4 regions of the Paenibacillus sp. FSL H8-0122 genome follow, and region 2 is predicted to be linked to each of the others. Evidence: riboswitches for the same ligand, from Rfam matches in the RefSeq annotation. Region 2 holds a riboswitch; each other region holds the start of a gene.
What was found. Region 2 has a riboswitch for thiamine pyrophosphate ahead of NSS64_RS26510 (ABC transporter substrate-binding protein). Riboswitches for the same ligand answer to the same signal wherever they lie in the genome.
Positions count from the first base shown of each region.

Region 1: linked by a shared signal. The riboswitch ahead of NSS64_RS18500 (thiamine phosphate synthase) and the one ahead of NSS64_RS26510 (ABC transporter substrate-binding protein) in region 2 are both predicted to bind thiamine pyrophosphate.
Region 3: linked by a shared signal. The riboswitch ahead of NSS64_RS14590 (ABC transporter ATP-binding protein) and the one ahead of NSS64_RS26510 (ABC transporter substrate-binding protein) in region 2 are both predicted to bind thiamine pyrophosphate.
Region 4: linked by a shared signal. The riboswitch ahead of thiC (phosphomethylpyrimidine synthase ThiC) and the one ahead of NSS64_RS26510 (ABC transporter substrate-binding protein) in region 2 are both predicted to bind thiamine pyrophosphate.

Region 1 is NZ_JBBOTB010000001.1:4,268,328-4,273,008, reverse strand. Features, by position in the region: gene NSS64_RS18515 (GNAT family N-acetyltransferase) at 1-434, opposite strand, end outside; gene NSS64_RS18510 (SDR family oxidoreductase) at 739-1,611, shown strand; gene NSS64_RS18505 (hypothetical protein) at 1,769-2,305, shown strand; TPP riboswitch at 2,361-2,463, shown strand; gene NSS64_RS18500 (thiamine phosphate synthase) at 2,592-3,260, shown strand; gene thiS (sulfur carrier protein ThiS) at 3,257-3,460, shown strand; gene NSS64_RS18490 (thiazole synthase) at 3,491-4,255, shown strand; gene thiH (2-iminoacetate synthase ThiH) at 4,284-4,681, shown strand, end outside.
Region 2 is NZ_JBBOTB010000001.1:6,206,326-6,211,006, reverse strand. Features, by position in the region: gene NSS64_RS26525 (ABC transporter ATP-binding protein) at 1-671, opposite strand, end outside; gene NSS64_RS26520 (ABC transporter permease) at 752-1,513, opposite strand; gene NSS64_RS26515 (thiamine-binding protein) at 1,510-1,803, opposite strand; gene NSS64_RS26510 (ABC transporter substrate-binding protein) at 1,855-2,928, opposite strand; TPP riboswitch at 3,077-3,187, opposite strand; gene NSS64_RS26505 (hypothetical protein) at 3,260-4,681, opposite strand, start outside.
Region 3 is NZ_JBBOTB010000001.1:3,325,368-3,330,048, reverse strand. Features, by position in the region: gene thiM (hydroxyethylthiazole kinase) at 1-139, opposite strand, end outside; gene NSS64_RS14600 (ABC transporter substrate-binding protein) at 158-1,237, opposite strand; gene NSS64_RS14595 (ABC transporter permease) at 1,234-2,010, opposite strand; gene NSS64_RS14590 (ABC transporter ATP-binding protein) at 1,991-2,761, opposite strand; TPP riboswitch at 2,892-2,994, opposite strand; gene NSS64_RS14585 (TetR/AcrR family transcriptional regulator) at 3,061-3,717, opposite strand; gene NSS64_RS14580 (DHA2 family efflux MFS transporter permease subunit) at 3,868-4,681, shown strand, end outside.
Region 4 is NZ_JBBOTB010000001.1:6,531,578-6,536,258, reverse strand. Features, by position in the region: gene NSS64_RS27845 (tetratricopeptide repeat protein) at 1-297, shown strand, start outside; gene trxB (thioredoxin-disulfide reductase) at 344-1,297, shown strand; TPP riboswitch at 1,347-1,453, shown strand; gene thiC (phosphomethylpyrimidine synthase ThiC) at 1,605-3,299, shown strand; gene NSS64_RS27830 (DUF1858 domain-containing protein) at 3,468-3,695, shown strand; gene NSS64_RS27825 (DUF438 domain-containing protein) at 3,710-4,681, shown strand, end outside.

The DNA of each region.
Region 1 (4,681 bases), 1.9 Mb from region 2:
ACGCCTTCGCGGACCATGCCTAGCCTGTCTAGTACCTTGATAGATGAGGTATTGTATTCATTGCACATAGCCACGACTCTGTGGGCCTTCCATTCTTCAAAAGCAAGCTTCAAGGCCAGCTGCGCCGCTTCGGTGCAGTAGCCTTGCCCCCGGTATTCTGGGAAAAGGCTGTAGCCCAGCTCCCAGCTTTCGCGCTCTTTTACATACCAATGTATACTCAGTTCCCCTACAAGGGTTGCCTCCGGGGAAGCCAGCCTTATCAGGAATTGTCTATGCCAATCGCTATGGATTCGTTCCGTCACAGTCTTCCGGACTGCATCCTTGTCGGTTGGAAGCATATCCTCGAAGGGCCAGAGTGAAGCGCTCATTTCCAGATCTGTGATGAAATCGATATCGTCCCGGGTGACCGGAGATAGTGTGACTCTTGCATTCATTGTGTGATACCCTCCTGCTAGTATGATTTCGATACGATCTTGCCGTTGTTCCCCACAAAGTATAGGACATTCCCCCTAGCGGATATAGATAATATTCTTTTTGGAAACGTTCGTTGCTTACCGTACTATCGTTCCGCTATAGGTGCAGGCGAATCAAGATTGGTTGTTTGGGCGGCTGCCAAGTGTGGTAAGTAACATAACGTACAGCCAAGCAGGCACACTGCCTGATGCATAAACACCAGACCTTAAGCCATGCTAACATGATTGATCAACAATACTGTGGACAGCGAAAGGAGAATGGATTATGCCAGACACTAGCAAGCAACCTGTCAAAACTTTACCACCGCAGGTGCAGGATCAGCGCCCCGGAATTGAGAGTGAGATGAACCCGCTTCCGGAGTTTGAGACACCGGCGTACAAGGCAGCAGGCAAGCTGCTGGGCAAGGCTGCGCTCATTACCGGAGGCGACAGCGGGATCGGGCGTGCGGTTGCCGTTCATTTTGCCAAGGAGGGCGCGGATGTGGTGATCTCCTACTTGAACGAGCATGAGGATGCGGAAGAGACCAAACGCCAGGTGGAGCAGGAGGGCAGAACGTGTATTCTGATCGCCGGGGATATCGGGGACGAATGCTTCTGTCAGAGCTTGATTCGTCAAACCGTTGAAGGACTCGGCAAGCTTGACATCCTGATTAACAATGCGGCGGAGCAGCATCCGCAGGATCATATTGAGGACATTACGGCGGAGCAGCTGGAGCGTACGTTCCGGACGAATATTTTCTCCATGTTCTATCTGACCAAGGCCGCCATGCCTCATCTGAAAAAAGGTGCTACGATCATTAACACCACCTCCATCACGGCGTATCGCGGCAGCCCGCAGCTGCTGGACTATTCGTCCACCAAGGGAGCCATTCTCAGCTTCACCCGGTCACTGTCGATGAATCTGGCGGATAAGGGTATCCGCGTGAATGCGGTAGCGCCCGGACCGATCTGGACCCCGCTGATCCCGTCAACCTTTGACGCTAAGAAGGTCAGTGAGTTCGGCGGCACTCAGCCGATGAAGCGCCCGGGACAGCCTGAAGAGCTGGCACCGGCGTATGTGTACCTGGCCTCGGACGATTCCTCCTATGTGAGCGGACAGGTGATGCATGTGAACGGCGGCGAGGTTGTGAACGGATGATGGGTGCAGAATAAGATCTGGATGCAGATTCGTGTGCAACATATAAATTCTATTTTAAAAAAGCCTAACCGCTTGCCGGCAGGCTTTTTTTCAGCGCTTGTAACTATTACAATATATTTCCGTCTATTTAGATAATTTGATATGAAAGGGGATTGGGATGCTTAGAAAAAAAGGATTCATTCTATCTGCAGCGGGGATTTTAGTTTTTCTGGTAGTGTTCATTTATTTGACTCCTTTTGCAGGGAGACTTGTGGCAAATACAAGATTGGAAGGAAATGCAAAAAGCATTGGGATTAGAATTACACAGGAATCGCCACCGCTACCCCTTGTTACTTCCGGAAAAACCCAAATTCCGGTTACCCAAGGCAGCTATTGCTGGGGAAAATTAGGATGTGCGGATTATACAGGAGGACAATCCATGGTACAGGGGGTTACTCCCACTGTTATAGCCCCTGAGGGGAGGATTGATGTTGCTTTTACTTATAAACCGGCACCCGGCGGATTAACCGTTCAGCAATTTGTCGATGATAAAGAAGTGCAAATTCCATTGAAGAACGGCTCTTTTAATGCTCCAAAAGAACATGGCGTTTATTACTACGGCATATCAGCATTCTGGACAACCGAGGATGGTAAATTTTCAGAAGGGAGTTCATCCGTGGTTTTTGTAATTGAAGTAAAATCTACGAAAGAATAGCCCTAACAGAAATAATATGCTAATATACAACAAGCAAGACGAAACAACCGCATAGAACGATCACTAGGGGTGCCGCAAGGCTGAGACGGGCGTAGTTGTCCGGACCCTTTGAACCTGATCTGGTTTATACCAGCGTAGGGAAGTGGAGAACGAATAATGCAGCGGGGGTATACGGCTAATCACGGTATTCCTGCTTTTATTCCAGACTGCTTCCTTTACGGGGAGCGGTCTTTTTTGTGTTGCGGGGTGGTGCAGAGCGGGCTTGGAGCAGACGGGAGGCGAAAGAGTGTTGTATGAGATTCATGCGGTCTCGGACGGGCGGCTGCCGCCTGAAGCGCTCGCCGAATGGGCCGTGGCGGTACATTCTATAGTGGATTATATCCACCTCCGCGAAAAAGCCATGCCCGCCCGGGAACTGCTGGCGGCGGCGCAGCAGATGCTTCAGGCCGGGGTTCCGCCTTCGAAGCTGGTCATTAATGACCGGATCGATGTTGCCCTGGCTGCAGGGGCAGGCGGTGTACAGTTAGCCTGGCACAGTCTTCCTCCAGCCGCAGTGCGCGGCCTTGCGCCGGACCTGCGGATCGGCAGATCGGTACACTCGCGGGAAGAGGCGGCGGAGGCTGGAAGGCAGGGAGCAGACTTCTGCCTCTACGGGCATGTGTTCCCGACGGCCTGTAAGCCGGGACAGCAGGCACGCGGACTTGCGCAGCTGGCAGAGGCCGTCCGCTGGAGCTGCATCCCGCTGATTGCCATCGGCGGCATAACACCGGGCAATGCCGGAGCGGTTCTGGCTGCGGGGGCAGCCGGCATTGCTGTCATGTCGGGGATCTGCGGAGCCCCGGACCCGGTGGCAGCGGCCCGGGCGTACAGGGAAGCGGTCCACAGGGCAGCAGAGCTGGCTGAAGCGCTGGATATGGCTCAAGCACAGGGTACAGCAGGAGGTGAACAGGCATGAATGTGACCGTTAACGGGAAGAGGCAAAGAATTGAAGAGAGCTGCCGGACACTGGAGGATCTGCTGTCCCGGCCCGAGTGGGCCGGTAAGCTGGTGATTGTCGAGCTGAACGGTGAGCTTGCCGGCAGAGAGGTTTATGGAGAGACACTGCTCAGCGAGGGGGACCGGGTGGAGCTGGTTCATTTTGTAGGCGGAGGCTAAACAAGAAGACTTATTCCAGGAGGCGTTAACATGCAAGACTCATTGATGATTGGCGGAGTGACTCTAACCAGCAGACTGTTCATTGGCACCGGAAAATACAGCCGCAACACCCTCATTCCCGAGGTGATTACGCGATCAGGCTCACAGGTCATTACCGTTGCTCTGCGCCGGGTGGACCCGGAGAGCAGTGACAATATTGTCAGCCATATTCCTTCCCACATGACCTTGCTGCCTAATACCTCCGGTGCGCGCACCGCAGAGGAAGCAGTACGGATTGCCCGGCTGGCGAGATCGGCGGGGCTGGGGGACTGGGTGAAGATTGAGGTCATCAACGACCAGAAATATCTGCTGCCGGATAATACCGAGACCATCCGGGCGACCGAGATTCTTGCAGCTGAGGGCTTCGTGGTGCTGCCGTATATGAGTCCTGACCTGTCCGCCGCCCTGCGGCTGAAGGCAGCGGGGGCTGCGGCCGTGATGCCGCTGGGAGCGCCGATCGGGTCCAACCGCGGACTGCAGACCAAGGAACTGATCCGCATTCTAATCTCCGAGACGGAGCTGCCGGTGATCGTGGATGCCGGAATCGGCAGACCGTCCGAGGCGGCTGAGGCGATGGAGATGGGGGCCGCAGCGGTGCTGCTTAATACAGCGATTGCCACCGCCTCAGATCCGCTGCTGATGGCAGAAGCCTTCCGTGACGCGGTAGCTGCAGGGCGCAAGGCTTATCTCGCTGGACTAGGGCCCGTAGAGGAGACGGCGGCAGCCTCTTCACCGTTGACCGGGTTCTTGGCCTGACAGATGGAATAGGGAGGAGAGAACGGTTATGAGCTTTTATGAGACGATGACCCGGCTGGAGCAGCTTCCTTACGGAACGCTATGGAGCCGCTATACGGCAGAGGAGGTGAAGCGTGCGCTTCGTGCAGAGCGGGTCGATGAAGAGGGGCTGATGGCCCTGCTGTCACCGGCAGCGGAGCCTTATCTGGAGGAGATGGCGCAGAAGGCGCACCGGTTAACGCGTACGCATTTCGGCCATGTGATGCAGCTGTTTACACCGATGTATCTGGCTGATTTTTGCGTGAATCACTGCACGTATTGCAGCTTCAGTTCTATCTATGATTTTCCGCGCAAAAAGCTGACGCTGGAGCAGGTCGCCCGGGAAGCAGAGATCATCGCAGCCACGGGCCTGCGCCACATTCTGATCCTGACCGGAGAATCCCGGAG
Region 2 (4,681 bases):
ACGTAGATGCGGGTGGAGAGCAGCAGCGCCTCTTCGATGTTGTGGGTGATGAACAGCACGGAGCGGCGGTTCTCCTCCCACAGCTCCAGCAGCCAGCGCTGCATCTGCTCGCGGGTCAGCGCATCGAGCGCGCTGAACGGCTCATCGAGCAGCATCAGCTCCTGCGGCGCGAGCATGGCCCGCAGGAAGGCGGCCCGCTGCTGCATGCCGCCGGACAGCATGTGCGGGTAGGCCCGCTCGAAGCCGCCGAGGCCGATCTTCGCCAACCAGTGGCGCGCAGCCTCGCGGGCCTCCCGCTGCGGGGCGCCTTGCAGCTCGGCGCCAAGCAGGACGTTATCCAGTGTGCTGCGCCACGGGAACAGTGCGGGCTGCTGCGGCATATAGCTGATCTTGCCGCGCTGCCCGGTCACCGGGATGCCGTTCATGCTCACGGTTCCGGTATCCGGCAGCGTAAGGCCGCCGATGATATGGAACAGCGTGCTTTTCCCGCAGCCGGACGGGCCGACAATGGAGACGAATTCCTGCGGCTCCACGGTCAGGGACACCTGATCCAGAACCTGCGTCTCCCGGCGGCGGTGCTGGAACGACTTGCTGATGCCGCTGACTTCGAGCGCAGGCGGCACACTCCGTGTACCCAGGCGTCTATCTCCGTCTGCCTTCTCCAGTTCAATCCTCGTAAGCTCAGACACTTCGTCCAGCCTCCTTCAGTTCATTATGGTTACTTCCGTTTTGGATGATTCTTCCGTACACGTTAAGCTTCCTTGCGCGGCTTCCAGCGCACCAGCCATCTCTCCAGCAGGGCAATGAGCGCGAATAATACGAGACTCAGCAGCACGATAATGGCGATGGCCACGAACATCCGGTCCGCACGGTAAGAGGCCTTCTGCAGTAGCATATAGTAGCCGATCCCTTTGTCGGCGCCGATCCATTCGGCCACCACTGCGCCCATCACCGCATAGGTGGCGGAGATTTTGAGCCCGGAGAACAGGGAGGGCAAGGAGCCGGGAAGCTCCAGCCGGGTGAAGATCTGCCACTTGCCCGCACCGGCCATCTTCATATAGTTCATCATCACCCGGTCGCTTTGGGCCAGTCCGCCCATGGCTGCAACAGCTACGGGGAAGAAGCAGACGAGGGTGATCAGGATGATTTTGGGCAGCAGGCCGAAGCCGAACCAGATAATCAGCAGCGGGGCCAGCGCAATGGAGGGCACATTCTGGCTGAGGATCAGCAGCGGATAGATCGCCCGCTTGACCCAGGGCAGCAGATGCAGCAGCAAGGCGGTGAGCAGGCCGATGCCTGTGCCGACCGGGAAGCCGATCAGGGTCAGCCGCAGCGTGGCGGCGGTGTGCTCCCAGATCCCGGAGGCGTTGTTCTTCGATTCACGCGCGATATCCGACGGGCTGGGCAACTGGTAAGCCGGGATGTCGAACAGCATGACCGATAGCTGCCATATCCCGACAAAAAAGAGGACCGCCACAAAGGGCGGCCACACTAGCTTCCAGGTGCTTCTCACGGCCGGTATTTCTCCGTCAGCTTATCCATGCTGATGCCGCCCGGATTATGGGCGATCTTGATCTGTGAGATGACACTAGGACTGCCGGAAGCGATCAGCGCCTCATGCATGTCACGCACAATATCCAGCAGCTCGGACAGCTCGCCTTCCATGGTAGTCTCCAGCGGATTCACCTGATGCTTCACGCCTGACTTTTGAATGACCTCTATAGCCTTGTCTACGTAAGGGATGGAATCCTCGTTGTTCGGTGTCTTGGGAATTACCTGAATGCTGAGCAGTGTGTTAGCCATGATCAATCATTCCTTTCAAGTTAGGTATAAGATTCCCGCCATGCGGGCTCATTATGATTCCGGCAAAAATTCATTCGTGAACGTACTCTCCGCATCCAGCGGCTTATCCAGCAGCTTCAGGCCGTACATCCAGTCGGCGTAATTCTTCCAGATCTCAAGCTTCTGCTCACCCCAGCGCGGGGCGTCGTCCTTGTATTTCGGGCTAAGCCATTTCTGGCTGGCCAGCACCAGCTTGGGGTCCAGATCAGGTACAGCATCGGACAAGACCGTCGCGGCTTCTTCCGGGTTATCGATAGCGTACTGATATCCCTTGGACGTAGCCTTCAGGAAGGCCTTCACCACTTCAGGATGCTCGGCGATCTCCTTCTCGCTGGTGGTCAGCACCGGTGTGTAGTAATCCAGCTGCGGAGCGTAATCCTTCAGATACAGCATATCCAGCGGCTCCCCGCGCAGCTCCGCTTCCACGCCGGTCCAGGCATAGAAGATCCAGGCGAAGTCAATATCCCGCTTCACAGCTGTAAAAAAGTCCGCTTCGCCGATATTCACCAGCTTCACCTTGGAGACATCCCCGCCTTCGGGGTCCATGATCGCTTTCATGGCAGCCTGCTCCGCAGGGGAGCCCCAGCCTCCGTACGTTTTGCCTTCAAAATCCTTCGGCGTCTTGATATTGCGGTCCTTCGGAGCCGCGAAGCCCGAGGTATTATGCTGAATGATTGCAGCAATCGATACCAGCGGCACATCCTGCAGACGGGCCAGGGTCAGCGCCTCCTGGGCGCTGATGCCGAACTGGGCTTCACCAGAAGTGACCATTGTGTCGGAACCGGCAGCACCAGGCTGTACAATCTGCACATCAAGACCTTCCTCCGCGTAATAGCCCAGCTCCTTGGCAGCATACAGGCCGGTATGATTCGTGTTCGGCGTCCAGTCCAGGGCAATCTTGACCGGGGTCAGAGCCTTAGGTGCATCCGTGGGTGCGGCTGCGGTTGCATCAGGTGCAGCCGTGCTGTTACCGGCAGCAGGTGCGCTGGCCCCCGCATTGCCGCTGTTGTTCCCGCCGCCACATCCCGCGACCGCGAGAACCAGCATGGAGCTGATCAGCAGCAGTCCTGTTTTTTTGACTCCCATTTCTCTTTTTCTCTCCTTCCAGCAACCCCTGGTCTTCAGAGCTTACAGAAACCCTATTCCTGTACATCCTTAGAATCAAAAAAGCGTCCCGATGATCGGGACGCCAGTGACTTGCGTGAGGGGATTCAGCTTCAGTACCGCTCAAGGCACTGTGCTGAATGAAGATTCCTACGCTGGCATTATCCAGATCAGGTGTAAGGGTCAGTATCTTGTGGGATACAATCTCAGCCGGCCAATTCCAGCACCCCTGGTTCTATAAAGTTCACGGGTATTGCTATGTTCTTACGGTGTATTATAGACGGCAGTCCTGCCGTTGTCCACCCTCTGTGTCTTAATCCCTCGTATAATGCCGCTTCTTGCGGCGGCTGCGGATGCCGTTCCAGATCTCTCTCAGCGTTAAGCCGACACTGACGGTGATCCCGGAGAAGGTCAGGAACAGAGCCAGATACTCGAACGCGGAGTACTCCAGCATTTTACTCCAGTCGATCTGGCCCTTCAGATCCTCGATGACCTGATTCATCCCGTATATCCCGCTGATGACCGTGAATACCGTGAGCACCATCAGGAGTGTATCCCGCCGTTTGGCCTGGAATTTGTCCTGGTACTGGAACAGGTCATTCAGGGTCATTTTCACCTCATCGAACAAGGCATCATTGCCATACACCTTACGCAGCTGAAAAAAAATCTCCCGCCCCTGCGACTGCGAGATCAGCTCCAGAAAATAGAATTTGGCCGAGAATTTGTTGATCAGGAAGATCAGATTCTCGATCTCGTCGTTGTCGTGGTTGATGCGCAGCCGGGAGTGGAGGTTGGCGAGCTTCAGCAGCACGATTTTATGAAAAATACTCAGCAGCATTCCGTAATAATACTCGCCGTACATCTGGCTGATCAGCTGGGCGGCAATCTCCGGCTTCGCCCGGCTCACGCAGCAGAAGGTCTGCTCATTGGTCATATAGTAGGTGTCCGGCCCCCAGCGGCTATAGCAATGCTCCCGGGTATACTGCTTGATATAGTCTGGATCACTTGCGCTCATATAGGGGGTGCCGTCGATGCTCAGACCGTCCACTTGGGAGGCCCGGTAGAGCAGCTCGACACTGATCTCTTCCTCATCCTCCGGGAGATTAACGCCGTAGAAGGCCTGCACCAGCATCCGTTCATCGACGAAGAAGGGCAGGGTCTCGAAATAATTGCCATTCGTCTCTGCAGGATCGAGATACGGCTCCAGCCCGGCTGCCAGATGCCTGAACACGAAGTCCTCTACCCGGGCAAAAGACTTCTTATGACAATGGATGAAGGTATGCTCATCCTGAAAGCTTACATCCTCCAGGTTGCGGAACCGGTCGGCGAATTCGAGCACCATGCTGAAGGGGAGATTCTCCTCCTCAATAGCCACTCTTACCGTCAGGAAGCCCAGCTCGAACGGGCAGAGGAACACATCGGTCGACAGCACGTGGAAGGGAATCGTCTGGAAGGGCATTTGCAGCCCGCACAGCAGATCATTGGCCCGGGAAAAGCGGCGGAAGGAATCCCTGTCCTTCTCACGCGGAAACAAGACATGAGCGGCAAACGGAAGATAGCTGCGCTCCATTTTCTCATGGGATACACAGTGATTCTCTCCATAATAGGAATGCTCCAGTTCTTTGTTCTCCAGAAAAAAACGCGTAAATCCATCCTCCTGAAGACTCTCAATCAGCTCTTGATCGACTTCCGCCTTAATCGAAAAGGGGAAAATGAATTGCAGCAAGGCGGTATG
Region 3 (4,681 bases), 2.9 Mb from region 2:
CTTCGATGGCATCGGCCATGAACGGCGAGGCTCCCAGAGCCAGCAGCCCGTTCGCTGTGAAGTTAGCGACTACGATATTCGTGATATTATGCACCAGCGGGTTCGCTTGGCGTACTTTGGACAGATAAGACATATGAATTCCTCCTGTAGGTATATTTTAAAAATTAATAAAAGCATTCTTAACATCCACTTCTGCATCCAGCAGACCGTTCTCGCTCAGCCACTGGTTCACCTTCTCCCATGAAGCACTGTCCTGATAGCCGAAGGGCTGGGAACCGGCATCCATCAGCGGCAGCAGGATCTCCAGACTGCGCTGTTCAATGGCTTCATCCAGCGGTGCGGTATCCTCCTGATGGGCAAGCAGCAGCTTCAGCGCTTCATCCGGGTGACCGGCAGTATACTGCTGGCCTTTTCTGATGGCATCCACGAATTTCTGATAAAAGCCCTGTGAATCCTGCAGTCCCTGCTCACTGGCGACCAGCACCAGCTCATAATAATCCGGGACCCCGTAATCCACGGGATTGAAGGAGCGGACCGGATGGCCTTCCTGCTCCAGAATCAGCTGCTCATGGTTGATGAACCCGCCCATAATGCCATCCACCCGTCCGGTGGAGAGAGCAGGGATCAGCTCATAGCCGACATCCACCAGCTTGAGGGAGGAAGGGTCCCCGCCGTCGCTTTTGACCATCGTGTTCAGCATGGCTTCATACAACGGGACGGAGGAATATCCGGCTTGCTTGCCGGACAGCTCTCCGGGGCGGGTAATGCCGCTGTCTGCGGCTACCATGAGATGATTCAGCGGATGACGCACCAGCGCGGCAATCGACTTGACTGGAATCTGCTCACCCCGTGCCATCAGCACCTGGGGCTGATAACTGAGTGCCAGATCCACCTTCCCCGCAGCAACAAGCTTCAGCGCATCATTGGTATCGGCCGGCATCTGAATCTCAACCTCCAGACCTTCCTCAGCGAAATAGCCTTCAGCCTCTGCCGCATACAAAAAAGAGTGAACAGCATTGGGATACCAGTCGAGCATAATCGTCAGCTTATGGGCCCCGCCTTTAGCCCTGGCCTCAGAGGTAGAGGGTGCAGCAGCTGGGGGGCCAGAGGCCGCCGGACTGTTCGTATTGGCGCAGCCTGCCAGGACAGGCAGCATACAGAGCAGCAGAGCAGACAGCAGCATGGCTGGCCTTGAAATCGCATGGTGCAGATAACGGGTATAGCGGATAGTAGTCATGAATAACGTCCTCTTTTCTTCAGAATAATCTTCTCCAGCGCGGCGACTGCCAGAAACAGCAGGATACCGAGCAGGGATAATAAGACAACAGCGGCGAACATCTTGGCGCTCTGCAGATTCCCGGCCATTCTGCGGCTGAAATAGCCCAGCCCCTGGCTGCCCCCAAGCCATTCACCGATGGTTGCACCGATCACACAGTACACAGCCGACAGCTTCAGTCCGGAGAAAAAAGAGGGTAAAGCCAGCGGAACGCCCACCTTCCCGAGAATCTGCCAGCGGTTCGCGCCATATGTCAGCAGCAGCTCCCGGTAAGCGTCCGTGTTCTTGGACAACCCGTCATAGGTGCCGATGACCACCGGGAAGAAGGCGGTCAGGAAGACAACGGCGACCTTGCTCCACAGGGTGTAGCCGAACCACATGATGAACAGGGGAGAGAGGGCGATCAGCGGAACCGTCTGGCTGATAATCAGCAGCGGGTACAGCGCCTTGGCCAGCGGACGGAACAGATGCATGGCGATTCCCAGCAGGCTGCCGCAGACCACGGATAGTGCGAAGCCTGTGAGCACTTCAAGCAGTGTGGCGGGCAGATGTACCCCGAACAATAGATGGCGCTCTTCCATCAATGCCATCCACACCGCAGACGGAGCCGGAAGGATGAAGGGAGGAACCAGGCCCAGCCGGGCTACAGTCTCCCAGACTGCAAGCGTCAGCAGGGCGAGCAGGGCAGCCGGACCGTAATGCTGGAGCAATCTTCTAGGAGCGGCGGTTCTCATATAGCTTCAGCTCCAATTCCTGGCGCAGGGCGGCGAACTGCGGCTCATAGTTCAGACTGTGATGACGCGGGCGGGGGAGACCGGCTGGGAATTCCTGCATCCCGCTGCCGCCACTGCCCGTCATTAGATAGATTCTGTCACTGAGCAGCAGAGCCTCCTCCAGATCATGGGTGATGAACAGCACCGTCTTGTCCAGCTCTGCCCATAACTCCAACAGCCAGCGCTGCAATGAACGCTTGGTAATGGCATCAAGCGCCCCGAACGGCTCATCGAGCAGCAGCAGATCATTCCCCGCCGCCACGGTGCGGAGGACCGCCACGCGCTGGCGCATCCCGCCGGACAGCTCCTGGGGATAAGCCCCTTCGGTTCCCTCAAGGCCGAAGCGTTGCAGCAGGGTACGGATCTCGGCTACGGCGGCCGCTTTGGGACGGCTGCGCTTGAGTTCCCAAGGCAGCAGACAATTGTCCAGCACGGTGCGCCAAGGCAGGAGGAGATCCTGCTGCGGCATGTAGGCCACACTGCCCAGCCTCTTCGCTGCTGCAGCGGACTCGGCTCCGTTCAGCGTAATCCTGCCTTTGTCCGGCTCCAGCAGGCCGGCGATGATTTTGAACAAGGTGCTTTTGCCGCATCCGCTTCCGCCTACGACAGAAATGAATTCGCCGCGCTGCACATTCATGGATAGCCCTGAGAAGACTGGGGTACGGGACGAGCCCGTCCCGAAAGCATAGGATAGATTGCTAATGTTGATCATAAGACTATGTACGAAGCCTCCCCGGATTGATATAGATACTGCGGTGAGCACAAAAAAGCCCCATTCATTCCCGGAGGAATGAATGGGGCGGAAGGTACAGTCAGCTGCGGCCCTGTGACGGGAACCACTGATACATTCTGCTCCACTTCCCTCCGCTGGTATGATCCAGATCAGGTTCAAAGGGTCCGGAGCTTAAGCTCCGTCTCAGTCGGCCGACTCCCCTAGTGAATAATGTTGCTATTGAATTCGTAATTGCTACTTAATATACCACAAATTCCTGTCTTGTAAAGATCAGGCGGTCAGCGCTTCGCCAGACCGGTCACAAACAAGGTGACGATGCCCCGGGAGATGTCCAGCTTGGAGGAATGGTGCCGCTTCTGCTCATACAGGTACAGATCGGGGCTGAGGACAGAGATTAAGGCTGTGGCCGCAAAGGCCGGATCAATGTCAATCAGCTCACCGCCCGCCGCAGCGCGTTGAAGCAGCTCTGTCATCATCACCCCCAGCCGCTGAAAAAAAGGATGCTCAAACTGGGTCAGCTGCTTCTTGCCGGTGAACTCGGCTTTGATCATATTCAGCAGCTCGGCATACTGCTCAATGAAATCGGCAATCTGCTCAATGCTGCTCTGCAGCTGAGCGAGAGCCGGAGCTTCACCGGCACTAGCTGCGACCTGCTGCTCCAGTCCGGACAGGAATTGATCTGCGCTGCCCTTCAGCAGTGCAGAACAAATCTCACCCTTGTCCGTGAAACGGCGGTACAGGGAGCCTTGTCCTATGCCTGCCCGCTTGGCAATGCTGTACATGCTGACCGCCTCAAGACCGCTCTCGGTGAACAACTGGCGGGCAGCTTCAAGAATCCGCTGTACATAAGGATCGGCGGACTCGGGCGGGGCGGATTCTATGGCTTGCGGAGCTGAGCGCGGGAGCTGTGCAGCATCGGTGTCTGGCTTTTTCATGAGAACCCCTTTCAGAAAAGAATTGACACAACGGACAATTGTCCGTAGACTATGAATTGCGCTTACGGACAGTTGTCCGTTCACTCATTATATAGAACAATCTGCCCGCAGGTCAATCTAGAACGCGGACAGCTCAGGAGGAGAAGAGACATGGATCAGACCTTGAAGCAGGAAGCCGATTTCCGGCTGTCCGGCATTCTGGTTCCGCTGCTGGCTATTATTGCAGGAGTATTTATGGTTGTGCTGGACAGTACGGCGATGAACGTAGCCTTGTCCAGGCTGGTGGTGGATTTCAAGACGGATCTGCATACGCTGCAGTGGGTAGTTACCGGATATATGCTGGCCCAGGCTTCCGTTATTCCGCTGTCCGGCTGGCTGTCTGACCGGTTCGGGGCCAAGACGGTCTTCCTGACGGCGGTAGTTGTGTTCACGATAGGCTCGATTCTGTGCGCTACACCAAGCAGCGCCGAGTGGCTGATTGTTTTCCGGGTTATTCAGGGACTGGGTGGCGGCTGTGTGCTCCCTGTCGGAATGGCCTATGTATACAGACTGGCTCCCAAAAGTAAGGTCGGCGTAGTCATGGGCATTATGGGCATTCCCGTTCTGTTCGCTCCGGCTATTGGTCCGGTATTGTCGGGCTGGCTGGTTGAATACCATTCCTGGCGCTGGATCTTCCTTATTAATATTCCGATTGGCATCATCGCTGTGCTGATCGGACTGCGCAAGCTGCCGAGTGCGGCGAAGAACAGCGTGCCCGGCATGGATAAGCTAGGTATGGTTCTTGGACCGCTGGCCTTTGCTTCGCTAACCTACGGGGTCAGCCAGGGCGCGCAGAGCTGGACCTCTGATAAGACGCTGATCGGGCTGCTGCTGGGCGCTGTGGCACTGATCGCTTTTGTCATCGCCGAGCTGCGCTCCAAGACACCGCTGCTGGAGCTGCGGATTCTGAAATCCGTAGATTTCA
Region 4 (4,681 bases), 330 kb from region 2:
TTCTTCTGGGCGCTGCGCTACGGCGATTCCGCTACGAAGCTTCAGGTGACCGAGGCTCTCCGCTGGATTGAGGACGAGGAGATGTCCGAGGTACTGCGCGGAGTTCTGGAGCAGGAGCCGCTGAAGGAGGACCGCCTGCAGGAGGCGGCATTGTTCAGCCTTCAGCGGCTGATCGGGGAGAACCTGAATGAAGCCGGCGGCTCGCCCGGCGAAGAGCAGGAGCCTGCGGCTGCTCCCGGACCCAAGGGGATGCTGCCCGGAACCGGCGGCTTATCGCCGTCCACTACCCGTATTTGAAGCAATTGCTGTTGTAAGAACACCTACTTGTAAGGAGGCCAATGTAATGTACAAAACGATTGTAATCGGAACAGGCCCGGCCGGGCTGACTGCCGCGATTTATCTGGCGCGTGCGAACCTGAGCCCGCTGGTCATTGAAGGCTTGCAGCCGGGTGGACAACTGACAACGACGACAGAAGTGGAGAACTTTCCAGGCTTCCCTGAAGGGATTCTGGGTCCGGACCTGATGGACAATATGCGCAAGCAGGCGGAACGCTTCGGCGCTGAATTCAAGAACGGCTGGGTGGAGTCGGTGGACTTCTCACAGCGCCCGTTCAAGGTAACCGTGGACGGGATGGGTGTACTGGAAGCAGAATCAGTTATTATTTCAACCGGGGCCTCTGCAAGATATCTGGGCATCCCGGGCGAGCAGGAGAATGTGGGACGCGGGGTCAGCACCTGTGCGACCTGTGACGGCTTCTTTTTCCGTAATAAAAAGATTGTCGTCGTCGGCGGCGGAGACTCCGCCATGGAGGAAGCCAGCTTCCTGACCCGCTTTGCGTCCAGCGTAACGCTGGTTCACCGCCGTCCCGAGCTGCGGGCCTCGAAGATCATGCAGGACCGGGCGCGTGACAACAGTAAGGTAACCTGGGCCTTGAACCGCACACCGGTTGAAGTAACGGTAGGAGAGACCGGAGTGAAGGGCCTTACGGTGCTTAATAATGAGACAGGTCTGACAGAGCTGGTAGAAGCAGACGGCGTGTTCGTAGCGATTGGACACACACCGAACACAGCCTTCTTGGGCGGGCAAATCAACACGGATGCTAATGGCTATATCGTGGTGAACCCGGGTACCACCGAGACCAACATCCCAGGCGTATTCGCCTGCGGCGATGTGCAGGATACGCGTTACCGTCAAGCGATATCGGCAGCAGGGACCGGCTGTATGGCCGCCATGGATGCTGAGAAGTTCCTGGAAGGCACGATGGTGCACGACTGGAGCGAATCGCTGGACAAATAACGGGTTTACAACAATTACCCAAACTGGTAGAATGCATTTAATTAGATAAGATACCCACTAGGGGAGCCTGAATAGGCTGAGACGGGAAAATTGAATTTCCGGACCCTTGAACCTGATCTGGATCATACCAGCGTAGGAAAGTGGAGTCGGACCTTTTTTGAATACAGTCTTATTTGGCTGTTCCTTTAATAAAGCCGCTCCAGGTGGAGCGGCTTTTTGACTTGCAGGAATCTATAGATTCTTCAGCTCAATCTGCTGCGTGACCTCTTATCTGATGAGTGTACAGAGCGAAGAGGAGGAGATTGAAATGACAGGAATGCTCAAGAACGAAGAGGTGAATCTTTCCGGATTCCCCGCGAGCCGTAAAGTGTATGTGGAGGGCTCACGCCCGGATATCCGGGTTCCGATGCGGGAGATCAGCCTCAGCAGAACCGAAGGCGTTGCCGGGGAAGAGGACAATGCTCCGCTGCGGGTCTATGACACAAGCGGTATGTACACGGATGCCGCGGAGGAGACGGACATTCGGAGGGGACTGCCGCCGCACCGTTCATGCTGGATTGAGGAACGCGGCGATTCGGAGGAATACACCGGAAGAGCCGTCCGGCCGGAGGATAACGGAATCCGCAGAGAAGGGGCTGCCGCAGAAGCTCATCCAGGACTGTGCAGGAATCCCCGGCGGGCCTATGCAGGCGGCAATGTGACCCAGCTGTATTATGCAAGGCAAGGGATCATAACACCGGAAATGGAGTATATTGCGATCCGTGAGAATATCCGGCCGGAGTTCGTAAGGGATGAGGTGGCCGCAGGCCGCGCCATCATTCCGGCCAATATCAATCACCCGGAGAGTGAGCCGATGATTATCGGCCGTAACTTCCTCGTGAAGATCAATGCGAACATCGGAAATTCTGCGGTCACTTCTTCTATTGAAGAAGAGGTGGAGAAGATGCGGTGGGCAACCCGCTGGGGGGCAGATACCATCATGGATCTCTCCACCGGCTCTAAGATCCATACCACCCGGGAGTGGATAATCCGCAATTCTCCTGTGCCGGTCGGGACAGTGCCCTTATACCAGGCGCTGGAGAAGGTGAACGGCATAGCCGAGGACTTAACCTGGGAGCTCTACCGTGACACGCTGATTGAGCAGGCGGAGCAGGGAGTGGATTACTTCACCATTCATGCCGGGGTACTGCGGCGCTATATTCCGCTGACTGCCCGGAGAATGACCGGCATCGTATCCCGGGGCGGATCGATTATGGCCGCCTGGTGCCTGGCTCATCAGCAGGAGAACTTCCTGTACACACACTTCGAGGATATATGTGAGATTATGAAGACGTATGATGTGGCCTTCTCGCTGGGGGATGGCCTGCGTCCCGGCTCTATCGCCGATGCCAATGATGAAGCTCAGTTCGCCGAGCTGGAGACACTGGGAGAACTGACGCTACTAGCCTGGAAGCACGATGTTCAGGTCATGGTCGAAGGTCCGGGCCATGTGCCGCTGCACAAGATTAAGGAGAATATGGACAAGCAGCTTGAGATCTGCCACGAAGCCCCTTTCTATACCCTCGGCCCGCTGACTACGGATATTGCACCCGGCTATGATCACATCACTTCGGCCATCGGGGCAGCGATAATCGGGGGGCTCGGGACGGCGATGCTGTGTTACGTTACACCTAAGGAGCATTTAGGCCTGCCTGACAAGAATGATGTGCGCGAAGGCGTCATTACCTATAAAATCGCTGCACATGCCGCAGACCTCGCCAAGGGACATCCGGGGGCGCAGGACCGGGATGATGCGCTGTCCAAGGCGCGGTTCGAGTTCCGCTGGCGCGACCAGTTCCATCTCTCCCTCGACCCGGAACGGGCGCTCGCGTATCATGACGAGACCCTTCCGGCAGAGGGGGCAAAGCAGGCGCATTTCTGCTCGATGTGCGGTCCTAAATTCTGCAGCATGCGGATTTCGCATGATATCCGTAATTCTCATAGATGGAGCAAATCACTGTAATTTAGCTGCTAATATAGCGGAATCGCAACATTCTTAGGCTATCTCCCAAGCTGAAAGGCTTGCGGGGATAGTCTTTTTATAGTTAGTGATTACAATCACAATTCACCTCTGTGACCTATGCTAAGCTGTTGCTTGAGAAGAGTTCTCATTAGTGAGGTGTGCAAAAGGATGAGCAAAGCGTTGAAGCTGGATGAATCGGTCTTTGAGCTGGTAACCAGGCACCCGGAAGTGGTGGAGATCATGGTGGAGCTGGGATTCCGTGATATTGCGAAGCCTGGAATGCTGCAGACCGCAGGACGGTTCATGACCCTGTCTAAAGGAATGAAGTTAAAGAAAATAGAGCTGGAAACCGTTCGGCTGGCCTTTTGGCAGCATGGTTTCGAGATTATAGAATAGAAGGAGAGATTGCGATGAGCGAACTGATTAATAACCGCGAGGTCGATGTGCCGGAACAGACACGCCGCCAGGCTATGCTGAGAGAGATCATCAAGGAGCTGCATGCGGGCAAAAGCGTGGAGGAGGTCAAGGCGCGATTTGAAGAGGCGGTAGGCGATGTTACGGTGGAGGAAATCTCCGCCATGGAGCACTCCCTGATGACCGAGGAAGGCATTCCGGTAGAGGAAGTACAGCGCCTCTGCTCTGTGCATACGGCGATTTTCAAAGGCTCGATTGAACAGATTCACCGTTCTTCTAAGCCCGAGGAGCAGCCCGGTCATCCCGTGCATACGTTCAAGCTGGAGAACCGCGAGATCGAGCGTCTGGTCAACTTCCGGCTGGAGCTGCATGCAGATAAGTTCAAGAAGAACGCCAGCGAGGAGATTATTTTCAAGCTGCTGGAGGACCTTAGTCTGCTGCTGGATCTCGACAAGCACTACAGCCGTAAGGAGAATCTGCTGTTCCCTTACCTGGAGAAGTACGGCATATACGGTCCTACGAAGGTAATGTGGGGAGTGGATGACGGAATCCGCAATATGATCAAGGAAGCCAAGAAGGCGCTTAGCGCCTATAACGGGGACAGCGGGCAGATTACAGCCGCACTGGAGGAGATCATTAAGGAAGTCAATGAGATGATCTTCAAGGAAGAGAATATTCTGCTCCCGATGGCGCTGGATAAGCTGACTGAGGATGAGTGGGTCCGGATCGCCCGCGAAAGCGATGAAATCGGCTTCTGCCTGACTGCGCCCGACCAGGAATGGATACCGGAACGTGCAGCGGAGCCTGAGGGTGCTGATGTTCCGGCGGAAGAAGGGGAAGGCCTGTCCCCGCAGGGCTTCATCCGGTTCGAGACCGGACTGCTGTCGCTCCACCAGCTCGAGACGCTGATGAATCATCTGCCGGTGGACCTCACCTTTATCGATGAGAACGATGTTGTCCGCTACTTC